One region of the Tardiphaga sp. vice154 genome, then DNA from elsewhere that is predicted to be linked to it. Evidence: predicted binding sites of a transcription regulator. Region 1 holds the regulator's gene; the other holds the start of a gene.
The links. The regulator PhoB, encoded in region 1, activates phosphate uptake and scavenging genes when phosphate is short. The targets are predictions, from matches to a motif close to TGTCATNNANCTGTCAT.
Positions count from the first base shown of each region.

Region 1 (8,364 bases):
CCGACGCCCTGCCCTTCGGCAGGCGCATCCGACAGAGGTTTGCGCATATCACTCATAGGTAGACCCTGCTCTCTCATGGGCACCGCTTACGCGGCGACCGCCTCGGGCAGGATCGACGCCACCGCATCATGGCGCACGCCGGCGCGCAGGCAGAACAGCGGCTGCATCAGCCCGTCCGCCACCACTTCGGTATTCTCGTTGTCACGCAGGATGTAGCGGCCCGGCTTGGTCGTGATCACCGAGACGTCGGCATCCACGCCGACCTTCAAGGAGCCGACCGTGTCCGACAAGCCGATCATCTTCGCCGGATTGGACGTCACCATCGGCACCACCTGCTCCAGCGTCAGGCCGAGCGCCATCATCGAGCTCATCGCCTGCACCAGGCTGAACTTGGCCTGACCTGCAAAGGGATGGTTCTCCTCGTCTTCGTGCTCGTCCGGTGTGCCGGCCGGCGCGGGGACATGGGTGTTGTAGCCATGGATGTCGGCGCCGAGCGTGTTCGGCACGATGCCGGCGGCGATCGCCTTCTTCGCCAGGCGGTAGGAGAAGTGGCTGCCGTGGCCGACGTCGATCTTGAGGCCGCGATCGATCGCAGCCCTAATCACCGGATGCACCTCGCCCTCACGATTGACGAAACCGCCGGGATGCCGCGTGAAGGGATGCGCCAGCACGTCGCCTTCCTTGAGCAGAGGGATCACGCGCTCCAGGATGGTGTCGACGTCCTCGCCATTGGTGCCGCTTTCCGGCAGGCCCCAGAGCTGGCCGAAATGCACATAGACCGGCAGTTCGGTCTGCTTGCCGATTTCCGCCGCCATTTCCAGCACGCGAATGCCCCAGCGCGCAAAGCCGCCGATTTCGGCATGCGCCTTGATACCGCGCACCAGATCGCGATTAGCCAAAGCGGATTTCACGGTGGCGTCGATATCGACGCCGTCCGGGCTGTACAGATTGGGATAGAAATGGCCCTCGAGCCCGCCGACCAGATAGGCCGACAGGAAGGCATAGACGCGCGATTTGGCGGGCTCGGCAATGAAGTGACGAAAGCCCGGCAATGTCATGCAGGACGGACCGCCCTGATCGATCAGCGTGGTGACGCCCGATTGCACGCCCACCATGTCGGGATTCATGCCGAAACGCCCCGAGACATATTGATAGACATGCGCGTGGGTGTCGATCAGGCCCGGCAGCACCAGCTGGCCGGTGACGTCGACCACTTCCTTCGCGCTGGTCGGCAAGATGTCGGACTGCACGGCCGCGATCTTGCCATTGCGGATGGCGACATCCTTCAGGCCGTCGATGCCCGAGGCCGGATCGATGACGCGGCCGCCGCGCAACAGCAAATCAAAAGTGGCGGTGACGGACATGACGGTCTCCTCTTACTTAACGGCAGGCTCTGCAGGTCTGCTTCAAATGCGAAGCATACTTCGTATTTTACAAAAGCAAAGACCATGCCATAAGAAACCGATGCTGCGTTTGCGAAGCCGAACGATCAGGAGAGCATGTTGCCATCAGCCAAACCGCCAAGCGACCGGATTGCGCCCAAACCCGCGCACCGCCCCTGGCCGCTGCAACAAAGGCCCGGATTTCTGATCCGCCGGTTGCATCAGATCCACGTCGCGCTGTTTCAGCAGGCCTGCGCCAGCTTCGACGTGACGCCGCTGCAATACAGCCTGCTGTCGGCGCTTGCAGGGCGCGGCGCGGCAGACCAGACTACTTTGGCTGCAGATATTGCTCAGGATCGCACCACCACGACGGGCGCACTGAAGCGACTGGCCGCGCGCGGGCTCGTGGAACGCACGATCGACGGCAATGACCGACGCGCCCAACTGTGCCGGCTGACGCCATCGGGCGCCGCCCTGCTCGCCCGCCTGGAAACGCCGGCGCGCGACGCCCATCGCGCCACGCTCGGCCGGCTAAGCAGGAAGGAACAGGCCGTCTTCATCGCGATGATGCAGCGAATAGTCGCAGAGCAAGCGACTGACGGCAGCGACGGGACGAGCGACCACTGAACTCTGCAACGCTCGCTTGGACCGATTCGACGCAAGGCGTGGCTACAAGATGGGCAGCTTGCTTGGCAAACAGCACACAGTTCGATGCACGCTCGGCGTGTTGAACCGATCGCTCATTTCCTGATCAGACGCATGCGCTACTCTGGTACAGTTCTTGCTGATCGCTTTCGCCGGTAGTTTTCATCAGCGGGGGCGAGCATGACGAATTCCGAGTTGCGGGCCGACATTCACAGCATCGAACCCATTCCCGACGCCGACCGGGATTCCACCGGACCGCAGCAAATGTGGATCTGGGCCGGCGCCAACATCGCGCCGGTGAACTGGGCGCTCGGCGCGCTCGGCATTATTCTCAAGCTCGGCCTGCTGGAAACGATCGCCGTGATCGTGATCGGCAACCTGATCGGCTGCGCAATCTTCGGCGCCTTCACGGTGATGGGCCACAAGACCGGCGTCAACCAGATGGTATTGAGCCGTGCCGCCTTCGGCCGTCGCGGCGCCTATCTGCCGAGCCTGCTGATGTTCCTGATGACGCTGGGCTGGATCGGGGTCAACACCTACTTCCCCGCCAAGATCTCGATGGCCATCCTCGCCCAGTTCGGCATCAGTGACACCTGGACCGCGAACTTCCTCGTCATCACCCTCGTGATGGTGCTGCAGGTGATGATCGGCATCTATGGCTTCTATGCCATCCGTACCTTCGAGAAGTACACCGTGCCGGCGACCGTGGCGATCATGGTGCTGATGAGCATCCTGGCCTGGAGCCAGGCCGGCGTCGTCAATTGGGGCCTCAAGACGTCGCTGGAGCCCGGCGCGCATCTGGCGATGCTGACGCTGCTGATGACCGCCGTCGGCGTCGGCTGGGGAATCTCGTGGGTGACCTGGGCCTCGGACTATTCGCGCTTCGTGCCGCGCACCATCTCCTCGAGACAGGTCTTCTGGTACAGCTACATCGGCATGTTCGTGCCCTCGGTGTGGCTCGCTGTCCTCGGCGCTACCATCGCGTCGGTAACGCTGGATGCCGATCCGGCCAAGATGGTCAGCGCGGTGTTCGGCGGCGTTGCCGCGCTGCTGGTGCTCTTGATGGTTCTGCATGGGCCGATCGCCAGCAACATCCTCAACGTCTATTCGGCGGCGCTGGCGGCGTTGAGCATGGGCCTCAAACTGTCGCGCACGGCGCTGGCGCTGATCGTCGGTGTCGCCGGCTATGCGGTGACGATCTACTTCATCTCTGCGCCGTCTTTCGCCAAGGCGTTCGACAACTGGCTGATCAGCCTGTTGATGTGGATGAGCCCCTATGCCGGCGTGATCCTCGCGGACTTCTTCGTGAAGCGGAAGGGCGTGATCGACGTCGCCGAACTCTACAAGTCTCCGCAGACGAGCGCCTATGGCGATATCAATTGGAGCGGAATGATCGCCTTCGGCGTCGGCTTGGTCGCCGCATGGCTGTTTCAGGACGGGCTGGTGCCGGCGCTGCAGGGACCGATCTCGATCAACCTGCTGGGCGGCGCCGATTTGAGCTGGCTGGCCGGGATTCTGGTGGCGGGCGGTGTTTATCTTGCGATGGACAAGTACGCTGCCACGGCGCCGGCGATCGCGAGCCCGGCGGAGTAAACACCTCCCGCACCACCTTTTTACGAAAACGACGTTCGGTCTCTAGCCCAGCCGCGACGCACGGTTACCTCTCCCCGCCGGGGAGAGGTAACCGAGGGTCGCGGCTAGAATTTGATGTGGGATGGCAAGCAAGCGAGCGCTAAGAACTCTGCTCGCTCAGCTTGCCTGTTCGGCGCTGATGCTGGCGAAGCGGTCGTCCAGCGCGTAGCCGGCGCCGCGCACGGTGCGGATCGGATCCTGCTCGCCGCGCGGGTTGAGGATCTTGCGCAGACGGCCGATATGCACGTCGACGGTGCGCTCGTCGATATAGATATCGCGGCCCCACACGCTGTCGAGCAGTTGCTCGCGGCTGAACACCCGGCCGGGATGTTCGAGGAAGAATTCGAGCAGGCGATATTCGGTCGGGCCGAGATCGATCGGCCGGCCGGAACGAACGACGCGGCGCTTGTCGCGGTCGAGCTCTATGTCGCCGAACGACAGCACGGTCGCCAGCCGCTCCGGCGCGGCACGGCGCAACAGGCCCTTCACGCGGGCCAGCAGCTCCGGCACCGAGAACGGCTTGACGATGTAATCGTCGGCGCCGGTGGCCAGGCCTCGGACGCGTTCGCTTTCCTCGCCGCGCGCCGTCAGCATGATGATCGGCAGCGACTTGGTCTCCGGACGCGCGCGCAGCCGGCGGCACAATTCGATGCCCGACAGGCCCGGCAGCATCCAGTCCAGCACCACCAGATCCGGCACCCGCTCTTTCAAGCGGGTGTCGGCGTCGTCGCCGCGGGCGACGGTCTCGACCTCGTAGCCTTCGGCGTCGAGGTTGTAGCGCAGCAGCGTGGTCAGCGCTTCTTCGTCTTCGACCACCAGAATGCGCGCGTTCATGGGCTTGTCTCTCTCGTTAAACCGGGGCGTTGGCGAAATTGGTCATATCGCCCTTCGGGCGCTTGTCCAGGATCGCTTCGCCCTCAATCATGTAGAATACGGTTTCGGCGATGTTGGTGGCATGATCGCCGATCCGCTCGATGTTTTTGGCGCAGAACATCAGATGGATGCAGAACGAGATGTTGCGCGGATCTTCCATCATGTAGGTCAGCAGTTCGCGGAACAGCGAGGTGCAGATCGCGTCGATCTCCTCGTCGCCCTTCCACACCGCCATCGCCGCCGGCAGATCATGCGCGGCGTAGGCATCGAGCACGGCCTTGACCTGCGAGCGCACCAGATCAGTCATGTGTTCGAGGCCGCGGATCAGCTTCAGCGGATGGAAGTCGCTGTCCAACGCATTGACGCGCTTGCCGATGTTCTTGGCGAGATCGCCGATCCGCTCCAGATCGGTGGCAACCCGCATCGCGCCAACGATCTCGCGCAGATCCACCGCCATCGGCTGACGCCGGGCAATGGTGAGCACGGCACGCTCTTCGATGACGCGCTGCAGTTGGTCGATTTCCTGGTCGGCGGCGGCCACCTTCATTCCCAGCGGAATGTCGCGACGCACCAAGGCGTCGACGGAATCGGTGATCTGCCGCTCCGCGAGACCACCCATTTCAGCGACCAGCCGGGTCAATTCCTGCAGGTCGCCGTCGAAGGCCTTGGTCGTGTGTTCGAAAGCCATATCAATCCCTCCCGCGTTCAACGCGTCAGCCGAACCGGCCGGTGATGTAATCCTGGGTACGGCGATCTGTCGGCGAGGTGAAGATCTTGTTGGTCGGGCCGAATTCGATCAACTCGCCGAGATACATGAAGGCGGTGCTGTCAGAAACGCGCGCCGCCTGCTGCATGTTGTGGGTGACGATGGCAATGGTGTAGTCGTTCTTCAACTCGTCGATCAATTCCTCGATCTTGGCGGTCGAGATCGGATCCAGCGCCGAGCACGGCTCGTCGAACAGGATCACCTCGGGCCTGACCGCAATGGTGCGCGCGATGCACAGGCGTTGCTGCTGGCCGCCCGACAGGCTGAGACCGGAGGCGTTCAGCTTGTCCTTGACCTCGTTCCACAGAGCGCCGCCGCGCAGCGCCTTCTCGACGCGGCCATCCATCTCCGACTTCGAGATCTTCTCGTAGAGACGCACGCCGAAGGCGATGTTTTCGTAGATGGTCATCGGGAACGGCGTCGGCTTCTGGAACACCATGCCGACGCGGGCGCGCAGCAGGTTGAGATCCAGCTTCGGATCGAGCACGTTCTGGCTGTCGAGCATAACCTGACCCTCGGCACGCTGGCCGGGATAGAGGTCGTACATGCGGTTGAAGATGCGCAGCAGCGTGGACTTGCCGCAGCCCGACGGGCCGATGAAGGCGGTGACGCGGTTGGCGACCAGCGTCAGGTTGATGTGCTTCAGCGCGTGATGGTCGCCGTAATAGAAATTCAGGTCGCGGACGCTGACCTTGGAGCGCTCCTCGCCCATCGCCACCTGCGGCGGCAGGGAAACCGAGGATACGCCGGAAGATACGGATAGTTCACTCATTTCGCTGTCCTCTCGGCGCCGAGAATGCGCGCGCCAATGTTAAGGGCAAGTACGGCCAGGGTTATGATCAGAGCGCCGCTCCAGGCCAGCTGCTTCCAGTACTCGTAGGGGCTTTGAACGAAATTGTTGATGGTCACCGGCAGGTTGGCCATGGTCCTGGTGAGATCCAGGCTGAAGAACTGGTTGCTCAGCGCGGTGAACAGCAAGGGCGCAGTTTCGCCGGCGACGCGGGCCGTCGCCAGCAGAACGCCGGTGATGAGGCCGGCGCGGGCGGCGCGGTAGGCGATCCGCTTGATCACCAGCGAACGCGGCAGGCCGAGCGCCGAGGCCGCTTCGCGCAGCGGATTGGGCACCAGGCCGAGCATGTCCTCGGTGGTCCGGACCACCACAGGGATCACGATCACGGCCAATGCCAATGAACCGGCGAAGGCCGAGAAACCGCCCATCGGCACCACCACCGCGCCATAGACGAAAAGGCCGATGATGATTGAGGGCGCCGACAGCAGGATGTCGTTGATGAAGCGGATCACATCGGTGAGCCGGTCGTTCTTGCCGTATTCGGCCAAATAGGTGCCGGCGAACAGGCCGAGCGGCGCGCCGATGCCGACGCCGATCGCCGTCATGATGATCGAGCCGACGATGGCGTTGAGCAGGCCACCTTCGGCGGAGCCCGGCGGCGGCGTGTTCTGCGTGAACAACTGCACGCTGAGGCCGGCGAGGCCGTTGCTGAACAGCGTGAACAGGATCAGCGCCAGCCAGGAGACGCCGAAGATGGCGGCGCCGAAGCACAGCGCACGGATCAGCATGTCGAAACGGCGGCGGGAAGCGTAAATCGGGTTCATGACATCACCTGAAGCATGATGGCCTTATCCGAAAACCGGTATCCACTTTTCGGGGCCATGCTAGTTACCCGCCTTCTTTTCGAGACGCATCAGCATCAGCCGCGCGCCCGACAGCACGAAGAATGTCAGCACGAACAGCAGCAGGCCGAGCAGGATCAATGCGGACTGGTGCAGGCCATCGCTTTCCGCGAACTCGCTGGCGATCGCTGCCGAGATAGTGGTGCCCGGCCCGAATAGCGACCCGGAAATCCGGAACGAGTTGCCGATGATGAAGGTCACCGCCATCGTCTCGCCGAGCGCGCGGCCGAGCGCCAGCATGATGCCGCCGATCACGCCTACCTTGGTGTAGGGGATGACGACATTGCGCACGACTTCCCAGGTGGTGCAGCCGACGCCATAGGCGGCTTCCTTCAGTACCGGCGGCACCGTCTTGAACACGTCGACCGAGATCGAGGTGATGAAGGGCAACACCATGATGGCGAGGATCAGCGCCGCGTTGAACAGGCTGAGATAAGAGGGCGGGCCGGCGAAGATGGTGCCGAGAACCGGCACGCCTTCAAAAGTGGCGATCATGAACGGCTGCACATGATCGGCCAGATACGGCCCGAGCACGAAGAAGCCCCACATGCCGTAGATGATCGAGGGAATGCCGGCGAGCAGTTCGATTGCCATGCCAATCGGCCGGCGCAGCCACTGCGGGCACAGCTCGGTGAGGAAAATCGCGATGCCGAGGCCGACCGGAATGGCGATCGCCATGGCGATCACCGAGGTCACCAACGTGCCGTAGATCGGGCCGAGCGCACCCAGCACCGGCGGATCGTTGGCCGGCGCCCAGCGCTGCGTCCACAGGAACGCCAAGCCGTATTCCTTCATCGCCGGCCAGGCGCCCGCGATCAGCGAGAGAATGATGCCGCCGAGAAGCAGCAGGACGGACATCGCGCACAGGCGCGTGATCCAGTAAAATGCCTGATCACCGAACTTGAAGGCGCTCAGCGCCTTCGCACGATCATACGGTCCGGCAGCTTCCATCGACGAGCTCTGTACGGCCATATCTGCCACGCCAGTCCCCTGTTTTTACTGTACTGGATGCACGGGCGCATCGTTGAGAAATTCGAGCTGCGCTGATGCCGCGCTGCGGTCGTCGTTATGGTGAGCCACCAGTCCCGCGGCCCCCCCTTGCGGGGGAGGGTGGCGCGAAGCGCCGGGAGAGGGCGAGCCGCAAGCGCCGTCGCCCGGCGCCCCCCTCTCCCTGCCCCTCCCCAAAGAGGGGGGAGGGTACACTACTGCCAGCTTGTGATCGCTCAGCTCTTGATGTCAGCCGACCAGGTCTTTTCGATCAGCTTGACGACCGGCTCCGGCATCGGAATGTAGTCGAGTTCCTCGGCCATCTTGTCGCCCTTCTCGAAGGCCCAGGTGAAGAACTTGATGGCTTCGGCGGAGGCTGCCTTGTCG
Region 1 is NZ_CP041399.1:1,218,359-1,226,722, reverse strand. Features, by position in the region: gene FIU28_RS05750 (xanthine dehydrogenase family protein molybdopterin-binding subunit) at 1-56, opposite strand, end outside; gene FIU28_RS05745 (amidohydrolase/deacetylase family metallohydrolase) at 87-1,364, opposite strand; gene FIU28_RS05740 (MarR family winged helix-turn-helix transcriptional regulator) at 1,500-2,009, shown strand; gene FIU28_RS05735 (cytosine permease) at 2,208-3,620, shown strand; gene phoB (phosphate regulon transcriptional regulator PhoB) at 3,777-4,493, opposite strand; gene phoU (phosphate signaling complex protein PhoU) at 4,510-5,220, opposite strand; gene pstB (phosphate ABC transporter ATP-binding protein PstB) at 5,246-6,070, opposite strand; gene pstA (phosphate ABC transporter permease PstA) at 6,067-6,912, opposite strand; gene pstC (phosphate ABC transporter permease subunit PstC) at 6,973-7,971, opposite strand; gene pstS (phosphate ABC transporter substrate-binding protein PstS) at 8,214-8,364, opposite strand, start outside.

Region 2 (8,364 bases), 720 kb from region 1:
CGAGATGCGCAAGCACTATCACAAGAAGCTTGAAGAAGCCCTGGTCGGCGAGATCGCCAAGGATCTGACGGGCCATTCGATCGCGGATATCGAAAAGTCGATCCACGCCTCGTAAGACACTTCGGAACGAACGGCCTCTCAGCCGTCATTGCGAGGAGCGAAGCGACGCGGCAATCCAGAAGCCACTAACTCGGCAAGGACTGGATTGCTTCGTCGCAAGTGCTCCTCGCAATGACGGTTGAGGGTTGGCGTCGTTTTGACGACGCAACAGTTGCGCCTACGGCTTCAGGATCACCTTGCCCATCGCCTGACGACCGCCAAGTACCTTCATCGCTTCTGCCGTCTGCGCCAGCGGGAAGGTGCGATCGACGTGGGAAGATATCTTTCCCTCCGCCGCCCATTGCACCAGCTTCTCCAGATTGGCGCGGTTCTTTGCCGGGTTCTTCTTCACCCAGGCGCCCCAGAACACGCCGCGGATGTCGCAGCCTTTCAGCAGCGCCAGATTAAGCGGCATTTTCGGAATGTCGCCGGCGGCAAAGCCGATCACCAGGAAGCGGCCTTCCCAGGCGATCGCGCGCAAGGCGGCCTCGGCATATTTGCCGCCGACCGGATCGAAGATGATATTGGCGCCCTCGCCTGCCGTAATGCGCTTCAGGCCTTCCTTGAGATCTTCCGTAGCGTAGTTGAGGCCGAGCTCGGCGCCGTGCTGCTTGGCGAATTCGATCTTCTCGTCGGATGACGCGCAGGCAATCACCTTCAGCCCCATCAGCGCGCCCAACTCACAGGCCGCAAGCCCGGTGCCGCCAGCGGCGCCGAGCACGGCCAGCGTCTCGCCGGGCTTCGGCGAAGCGCGGTCTTCCAGCGCATGCAGCGCGGTGCCATAGGTAATAATGCAGCCGGCCGCGCGATCGAAATCCAGATTGTCGGGAATCTTCACCACCGAGGCCGCCGGCACCGCGATCTTTTCGCGGGCGCCGTTGTGGCCGACCGACGCGATGACGCGATCGCCGACGCGCAGATCGGTGACACCGTCGCCGACGCTGTCGATCACGCCCGCCACTTCGGCGGCCGGCGAGAACGGGAATGGCGGCTTGATCTGGTACTTGCCCTGGATCATCAGGATGTCGAAGAAATTCAGCGCCGCAGATTTGATCGCGATCACCACCTGGCCTTCGGCGGCGACGGGATCCGCGATATCGGCGAGCACGAGATCGTCGGGTTCGCAAAATTGCGAGCAGAGAATAGCCTTCATCGACATTCTGACCTTCTGATCGAGACAGTTGAATCCTTCTTGCCGGATTTGCGCCCGCGCGACAATCTGATTCAGTCGGCGACGCGTACGGTTGCTTTCCAAGCTGGGCTTTCCCGGTTAAGTCAAACGCCGTGACGGCGGGGATTCGGGCATCTTTTCGGGCCATCTTGCAGTCACAATGATAGGGGATCGAGACTTCATGTCCTTCAGGCTAATCCTGACAGTTGTATCGATGAGTGTGGCGTTTGGCGCGGGCGCGAGCTTCGCGCAGGCGCAGACCCCTGCGTCCAAAGGCGCCAAGGCCGCGCCGGCGAAACCCGCCGCAGCCGCCAAGCCGAGCGCCCCCGCGGGCGCCGCGGGCGGCAATGCCGAGCCGACCCTGATCGGGCAGTTCGGCACCTGGGGGGCGTACACCGCGACCCCGAACGGCAAGAAGGTCTGCTTCGCGCTGGCCAAGCCGTCCTCGTCGAAGACCACCCCCGCCGGTCGCCCGCGCGACCCGGCCTATGCCTTCATCTCGACCCGCCCGGCCGAGAAGGTCACCAACGAAGTCTCGATCATGATCGGCTATCCCTTGAAGCCCGGCTCGGAATCGACGCTGGAAGTCGGCGGCGCGCGCTATGCGATGTACACCCAGGGCGACGGGCTGTGGATCAAGAATGCGGCCGAGGAAGAGCGCATGGTCGAGGCCTTGCGCAAGAGTGCCGACGTCACCGTCAAGGGCGTCTCCGCCAAGGGCACCGAGACCTCCGACACCTTCGCCTTGAAGGGCCTGGCCCAGGCGCTCGACCGCCTGGCGCAGGATTGCCGCAGATAGATCGTAGCCCGGATGGAGCGTAGCGAAATCCGGGACCAGCCAACGTCGGACACGCTGAATCCCGGATTGCGCTTCGCTCCATCCGGGCTACAGACCGACCGCCGTTAATATTGCCGCATTTAGCGCCTTTTCAGGGGGCGCCGGACAGCCTATTTGAGGCTGACCTTTCCGCGACATCACAGATCGACGCCATGAATCTTGTTTCAGCGACCCCTGTTTCCGCCGAGGCCGGTTCCATCGACGCCCCTGCGCATGTCCTGCCGCAGGACGCGCCGCTGGAGAAGATTGCGCTGGAGACCTATGTGGCGCTGGCCAAGCCGTCGCTGATCGGCCTGTCGCGCGCAGAAATCGCCGCCGAGCTTGGCCGGATCGGCGTCGCACCCGCCCAGCGCAAGATGCGCAGCCAGCAGCTATGGCACTGGATGTATCTCCGCGGCGCCCGCGAATTCTCGGAAATGTCCAGCATCTCCAAGGACATGCGGGCCGAGCTGGAAAAGCACTTCACCGTCGCGCGGCCCGAGGTGGTGGCCGAGCAGATCTCGAATGACGGCACCCGGAAGTGGCTGCTGCGGCTGCCCTCCGGCACCCAGGGCGAGAAGGCCCATGAGGTCGAGTGCGTCTACATCCCCGAAACCGACCGCGGCACTTTGTGTGTTTCCAGCCAGGTCGGCTGCACGCTGACTTGTTCGTTCTGCCATACCGGCACCCAGCGGCTGGTGCGGAATCTGACGCCCGGCGAGATCGTCGGCCAGATCATGGTCGCGCGCGACCGGCTGAACGACTGGGCCGACCGGGATACCGCCAATGGCAACCGCCTCGTCACCAATGTGGTGATGATGGGCATGGGCGAGCCTTTGTATAATTTCGAGGCGGTGCGCGACGCGCTGCTGATCGTCGCCGACAATGAAGGCATCGGCATCTCGCGCCGCCGCATCACGCTGTCGACCTCCGGCGTGGTGCCGAACATCTATCGCACCGGCGACGAGATCGGCGTGCAACTGGCGATCTCGCTGCATGCGGTTCGCGACGAATTGCGCAACGAGCTGGTGCCTATCAACAAGAAATATCCGCTGGAGCAGTTGCTGCAGGCCTGCCGCGATTATCCCGGCGCGTCGAACGCCCGCCGCATCACCTTCGAATACGTCATGCTGCGCGGCATCAACGATTCGCTGGAAGACGCCAAGCTGCTGGTGAAGATGCTGAAGGGCATCCACGCCAAGATCAATCTGATCCCGTTCAACCCGTGGCCCGGTACGCGCTACGAATGTTCGGACTGGGACCAGATCGAGAAATTCTCCGAATACGTCTTCAACGCCGGCTATTCCTCGCCGGTCCGCACCCCGCGCGGCCGCGACATCCTCGCCGCCTGCGGCCAGTTGAAGTCGGAGACCGAAAAACTCTCCGCTAGGGAACGCCAGGCGCTGCGCGCAATGGCGATGACGGACTAAGATGTCCCTGATCGGCCGCCTGTTCGTCATCGCCTTTGCGTTTCTGCTGGCCTGCTTCATCGCCGGCGCCATTGTCGTGGTCGCGATCCTGTTTCCGGAAGTCAGTTCGATCGACGTCGCCGGCATCGATCCCGCGGCGCTCAACGTCATTCTCGGCTTCGGCTTCATCTTCGTCAGCGGCTTTGCACTTATCCCGGCGGTCGCGGTGGTGACGATTACCGAGGCCTTCGACGTCCGCGGCGTGCTGGCCTATGCGATCGGCGGCGCGGCGGTCGGGCTGGCCTGTTATCTGGGCCTCGTTCCGTTCGATACCGAGGCGATGCGCTTCGACGGCATCGTACGCCGCCATCTCGAAGTGGTCACCGGCGCCGGCATCGTCGGGGGGCTGATCTACTGGCTGATTGCCGGCCGCAATGCCGGACGATGGAAGCAGCCGCGCGCTTTGCCGCAGGCGCCACCGCTATCGTGAGGCCTCTTCCTTCCCCTCTCCCCCGGCGCAGCGAAGCTGCGCGCCGCTGGAGAGGAGAAAAGGACGCGGCTCGCCAGTCTTTTCATCCCCACCCCCGTCGGCTAAACCGCGCGCCATGAACTGTACCGGACTCTATATCGCGCTGGCCCTTAGCCTCGTTATCGGCTTGACCTTCGGGATCTATCCCGAACTCGACCTCAAGCTGGCAGCTTTGTTCTACGACGCCGCCAGCAAAACCTTTCCGGTCAAGGAAGGCGCGCTGGCGATGTTCGCGCGCGATGCGGCGATGTGGATCTGCTGGGCCTTCGCGCTACCGTCCATCGCGGCTTTGATCATCAAGCTGATCTGGCCGAACCGGAAGCTCCTGATCTCCGCCAATACCATCGCCTTCCTGCTGATCACCATCACGCTGGCGGCCGGCATCCTGACCAACCTGACCTTCAAGACCCATTGGGGACGGCCACGGCCGGTGATGGTCACCGAATTCAGCGGCCCCTGGCAGTTCAAGGCGTGGTGGGACCCGACCGGCCAGTGCGGCCGCAACTGCTCGTTCTTCTCCGGCGAGGGCGCCACCGCCTTCTGGACCTTTGCGCCCGCCGCGCTGACGCCGCCGGCGATCCGACCCGTCGCCTATGTCGCCGCCTTCGTGTTCGGGTCGCTGACCAGCGGGTTGCGAATGGCGTTCGGCGGGCACTTCTTCACCGACGTGGCGATTGCCGGGCTGGTGACGTTTCTGGTGATCTGGCTGGCGCATGGCTGGATCTATCGCTGGCCGGCCACCCGCAAGACAGACGCCGAGGCCGAAGCCCGTCTGACCCGCTTTGCCTGGCCGGGCTATCGCTGGCGCCGGAAACTGTTGAGCGGCCAGGACGTTGGCCCGGCGCCCGAGCCTGATACGGCCCACCGCCATTAAACGGGTGCCCGTCCGCGGGAAGTTTGATAGCACAGCCCCCATGCAACCGAAATTGCCCCGATTGGACGTTCGATGACCACGATTCTGAAGAGCCTGCCCCAGGGAAAAAACGTCGGCATCGCGTTTTCCGGCGGGCTGGACACGTCAGCCGCGCTGCTCTGGATGAAGCAGAAGGGCGCCCGCGTCTTTGCCTATACCGCCAATCTCGGTCAGCCTGACGAGACCGACTACGAGGAGATCCCGCGCAAGGCGATGGAGTTCGGCGCCGAGAAGGCGCGGCTGGTCGATTGTCGCGCGCAACTGGTCCATGAAGGCATCGCCGCCATCCAGGCCGGCGCCTTCCACGTCTCGACCGGCGGCATCGCCTATTTCAACACCACGCCGCTTGGCCGCGCGGTGACCGGCACCATGCTGGTCTCGGCGATGAAGGAGGACGGCGTCAACATCTGGGGCGACGGCTCGACCTACAAGGGCAACGACATCGAGCGGTTCTACCGCTACGGCCTGCTGACCAATCCGGAACTAAAAATCTACAAGCCTTGGCTCGACGACGCGTTCATCGACGAACTCGGCGGCCGTGCCGAGATGTCGGCGTTCATGACCGCGCATGGCTACGCCTACAAGATGTCGGCCGAGAAGGCCTATTCGACCGACAGCAATCTGCTCGGCGCGACGCACGAAGCCAAGGATCTCGAAGATCTCGGCACCGGCATGCAGATCGTCAAGCCGATCATGGGCGTGCCGTTCTGGCGCGACGATTGCGCCGTCAAGGCTGAGCGCGTCGTGGTACGGTTCGTCGAAGGCCAGCCCGTGGCGCTGAACGGCCAGACCTTCGCCGACAGCGTTGCTCTGTTCCTCGAAGCCAATGCGATCGGCGGTCGCCACGGCCTCGGCATGAGCGACCAGATCGAGAACCGCATCATCGAAGCCAAGAGCCGCGGCATCTACGAGGCGCCGGGCATGGCGCTGCTGCACATCGCCTATGAGCGTCTCGTCACCGGCATCCACAACGAGGACACCATCGAGCAGTACCGCATGAGCGGCATGAAGCTTGGCCGGCTGCTGTATCAGGGCCGCTGGTTCGATTCGCAGGCCTTGATGCTGCGCGAGACCGCGCAGCGCTGGGTCGCCCGTGCCATCACCGGCGAAGTCACGCTCGAACTGCGTCGCGGTAACGACTACTCGCTGCTCAACACCGAGAGCCCGAACCTGACCTATGCGCCGGAGCGCCTGAGCATGGAAAAGGTCGAGGACGCCCCGTTCACGCCGGCCGACCGCATCGGCCAGCTCACCATGCGCAACCTCGACATCACCGACACCCGCGCCAAGCTGGACCTCTACGCGAACGCCGGCCTGCTGAGCGCCGGCGCGGGCTCGAACATTCCGAAGCTGGAGAACGACAAGGGCTAAGCGATCGACGAGTTATCAGTCGTCATTGCGAGGTCAGGGAAAGCCTTTGGCTTTCCCCTTAGCGAAGCGACGCGGCAATCCAGTAAGCCACGAGTGAAGACTGGATTGCTTCGTCGCAAGCGCTCCTCGCAATGACAGCTGCGGGGCCCGGGAATCGGCATGCTCGCCGCGAGAATAGGATTGCCGGGATGCCCGACCGTCATTGACGCGTCATCCTGTCGTCGTATTGGATGCCACCTGCCCGTGACGGGCGCCGGGGCACTCATCATGAAAAATTCGGTCACCATCGCACTCGCGCTGGCCCTTTCCAGCGCGCCGGCATTTGCGCAAGCCATTTATCCGATCGACCGCGCCGACATCCTCGCCGGCGCCACCTTCGATTTCAAGGTCGAGTTTCCCGGCCTTGTTGATCCCACCAATATCAAGGTCACCGTCAACGGCGCCGACCACGCGAGCGCCTTCGGCAAGCCCGCGACCTATATCGCGCGCGAGGACGGCAAGGACCAGTCCGCGCTGTTGCTGCGCCAGGTCGCGCTTACAAAGCCCGGCGCCTACACGATCGAGGTCAGCGACGGCAGCACCAGCCGCGCGGTCTCGTGGAACGTCTTTGACACCGGCCCGCGCAAGGCGAAGAACGTCATCCTGTTCATCGGCGACGGAATGTCGCCGGCGCACCGTGTCGGCGCACGATTGCTGTCGAAGGGCATTTCCGAAGGCAAGAGCCTCGGCAGACTGGCGATCGACGACATGCCCTACATGGCATTCGTCGCCACCGCCGGTTCGGATTCGATCATCACCGACTCCGCCAATGCCGCCAGCGCCTATGCCACCGGGCACAAGACCGCGGTCAATGCGATGGGCGTCTATGCCGACCGCACCAGTAATCCGTTCGACGATCCGCGCGTCGAGACCATCACCAGCTTGATCCGACGGCAGCGCGACATGGCGATCGGCATCGTCACCAATACCGAGATCGAGGACGCTACGCCGGCGGCGATGGTCGCGCATACGAGGCGCCGCGCCGCCTATGACCAGATCGTCGAGCAGTTTTTTGCCGCCAAACCCGACGTGCTGCTGGGCGGCGGCGCCGCTAACTTCCTGCCGCAGGCCGAGGCGATCTCGAAGCGCAAGGACGACGTCGACTACATCGCGAAATTCCGCGACTCCGGCTACGCCTATGCCGCCACAGCGACCGAGCTCGACGCGCAGGCCGCGAAGCCCGAGACGCGGAAACTGCTCGGACTGTTCGCGCCCGGCAATATGGACGGGGTACTCGATCGCAAATTTCTCAAGGGCGGCGGCGTGAAGAAATCGCCGGATCAGCCCGATCTGACCGTGCAGCTACAAAGCGCGCTCAACGTGCTGTCGCGCAATGACAACGGCTTCTTCCTGATGGTGGAATCCGGCATGATCGACAAATACGCCCATGCGCTCGACATGGAGCGCGCCGTGTATGACACGATCATGCTCGACAATGCCGTGAAGCTAGCCAAGGACTGGGCCAAAGCGCGCGGCGAGGACACGCTGATCCTGGTGCTGGCCGATCACAACCATCCCAACAGCCTGGTCGGCACCGTCAATGACGACATGGAGACGCTGCCGAACACGCCGCTGCGCGAACGGGTTGGCGTCTATGAGAAGGCCGGCTTCCCGAACTATCCGAAGCCGGATGCCGAGGGCTATCCGTCGCGCGTCGATGTCAGCCGCCGGCTGGCGATTTTCTCCGCCAGCATTCCCGATCATTACGAGACGCTGCGGCCGAAGCTCGACAACCCCAACGAGCCCACGCAGAAGGGCGACGAGCCGGCCACGTTCAAGGCCAACGCCAAATACAAGGACGTGCCCGGCGCGGTGTTGAGGCTCGGCAATCTGCCGGCAATGATGAATGCCAGCGTACATTCCGGCGAAGACGTGATCCTCACCGCGACGGGACCGGGCAGCGACCGCGTGCACGGGTCGATGGACAACACGGAAGTGTTTCGCGTGATCGCCGATGCGCTGGGGCTGGCGGAGAAGAAATAGCCGCTCACGCACGCGATACTCTCCGATGTCATC
Region 2 is NZ_CP041399.1:502,741-511,104, reverse strand. Features, by position in the region: gene FIU28_RS02355 (host attachment family protein) at 1-115, shown strand, start outside; gene FIU28_RS02350 (NADPH:quinone oxidoreductase family protein) at 278-1,252, opposite strand; gene FIU28_RS02345 (invasion associated locus B family protein) at 1,485-2,069, shown strand; gene rlmN (23S rRNA (adenine(2503)-C(2))-methyltransferase RlmN) at 2,261-3,517, shown strand; gene FIU28_RS02335 (hypothetical protein) at 3,519-3,986, shown strand; gene FIU28_RS02330 (phosphatase PAP2 family protein) at 4,102-4,899, shown strand; gene argG (argininosuccinate synthase) at 4,972-6,309, shown strand; gene FIU28_RS02320 (alkaline phosphatase) at 6,577-8,331, shown strand.
Region 2: FIU28_RS02320 (alkaline phosphatase) is a predicted target of PhoB. The motif match lies at 6,507-6,523, and genes of this name have one in related genera.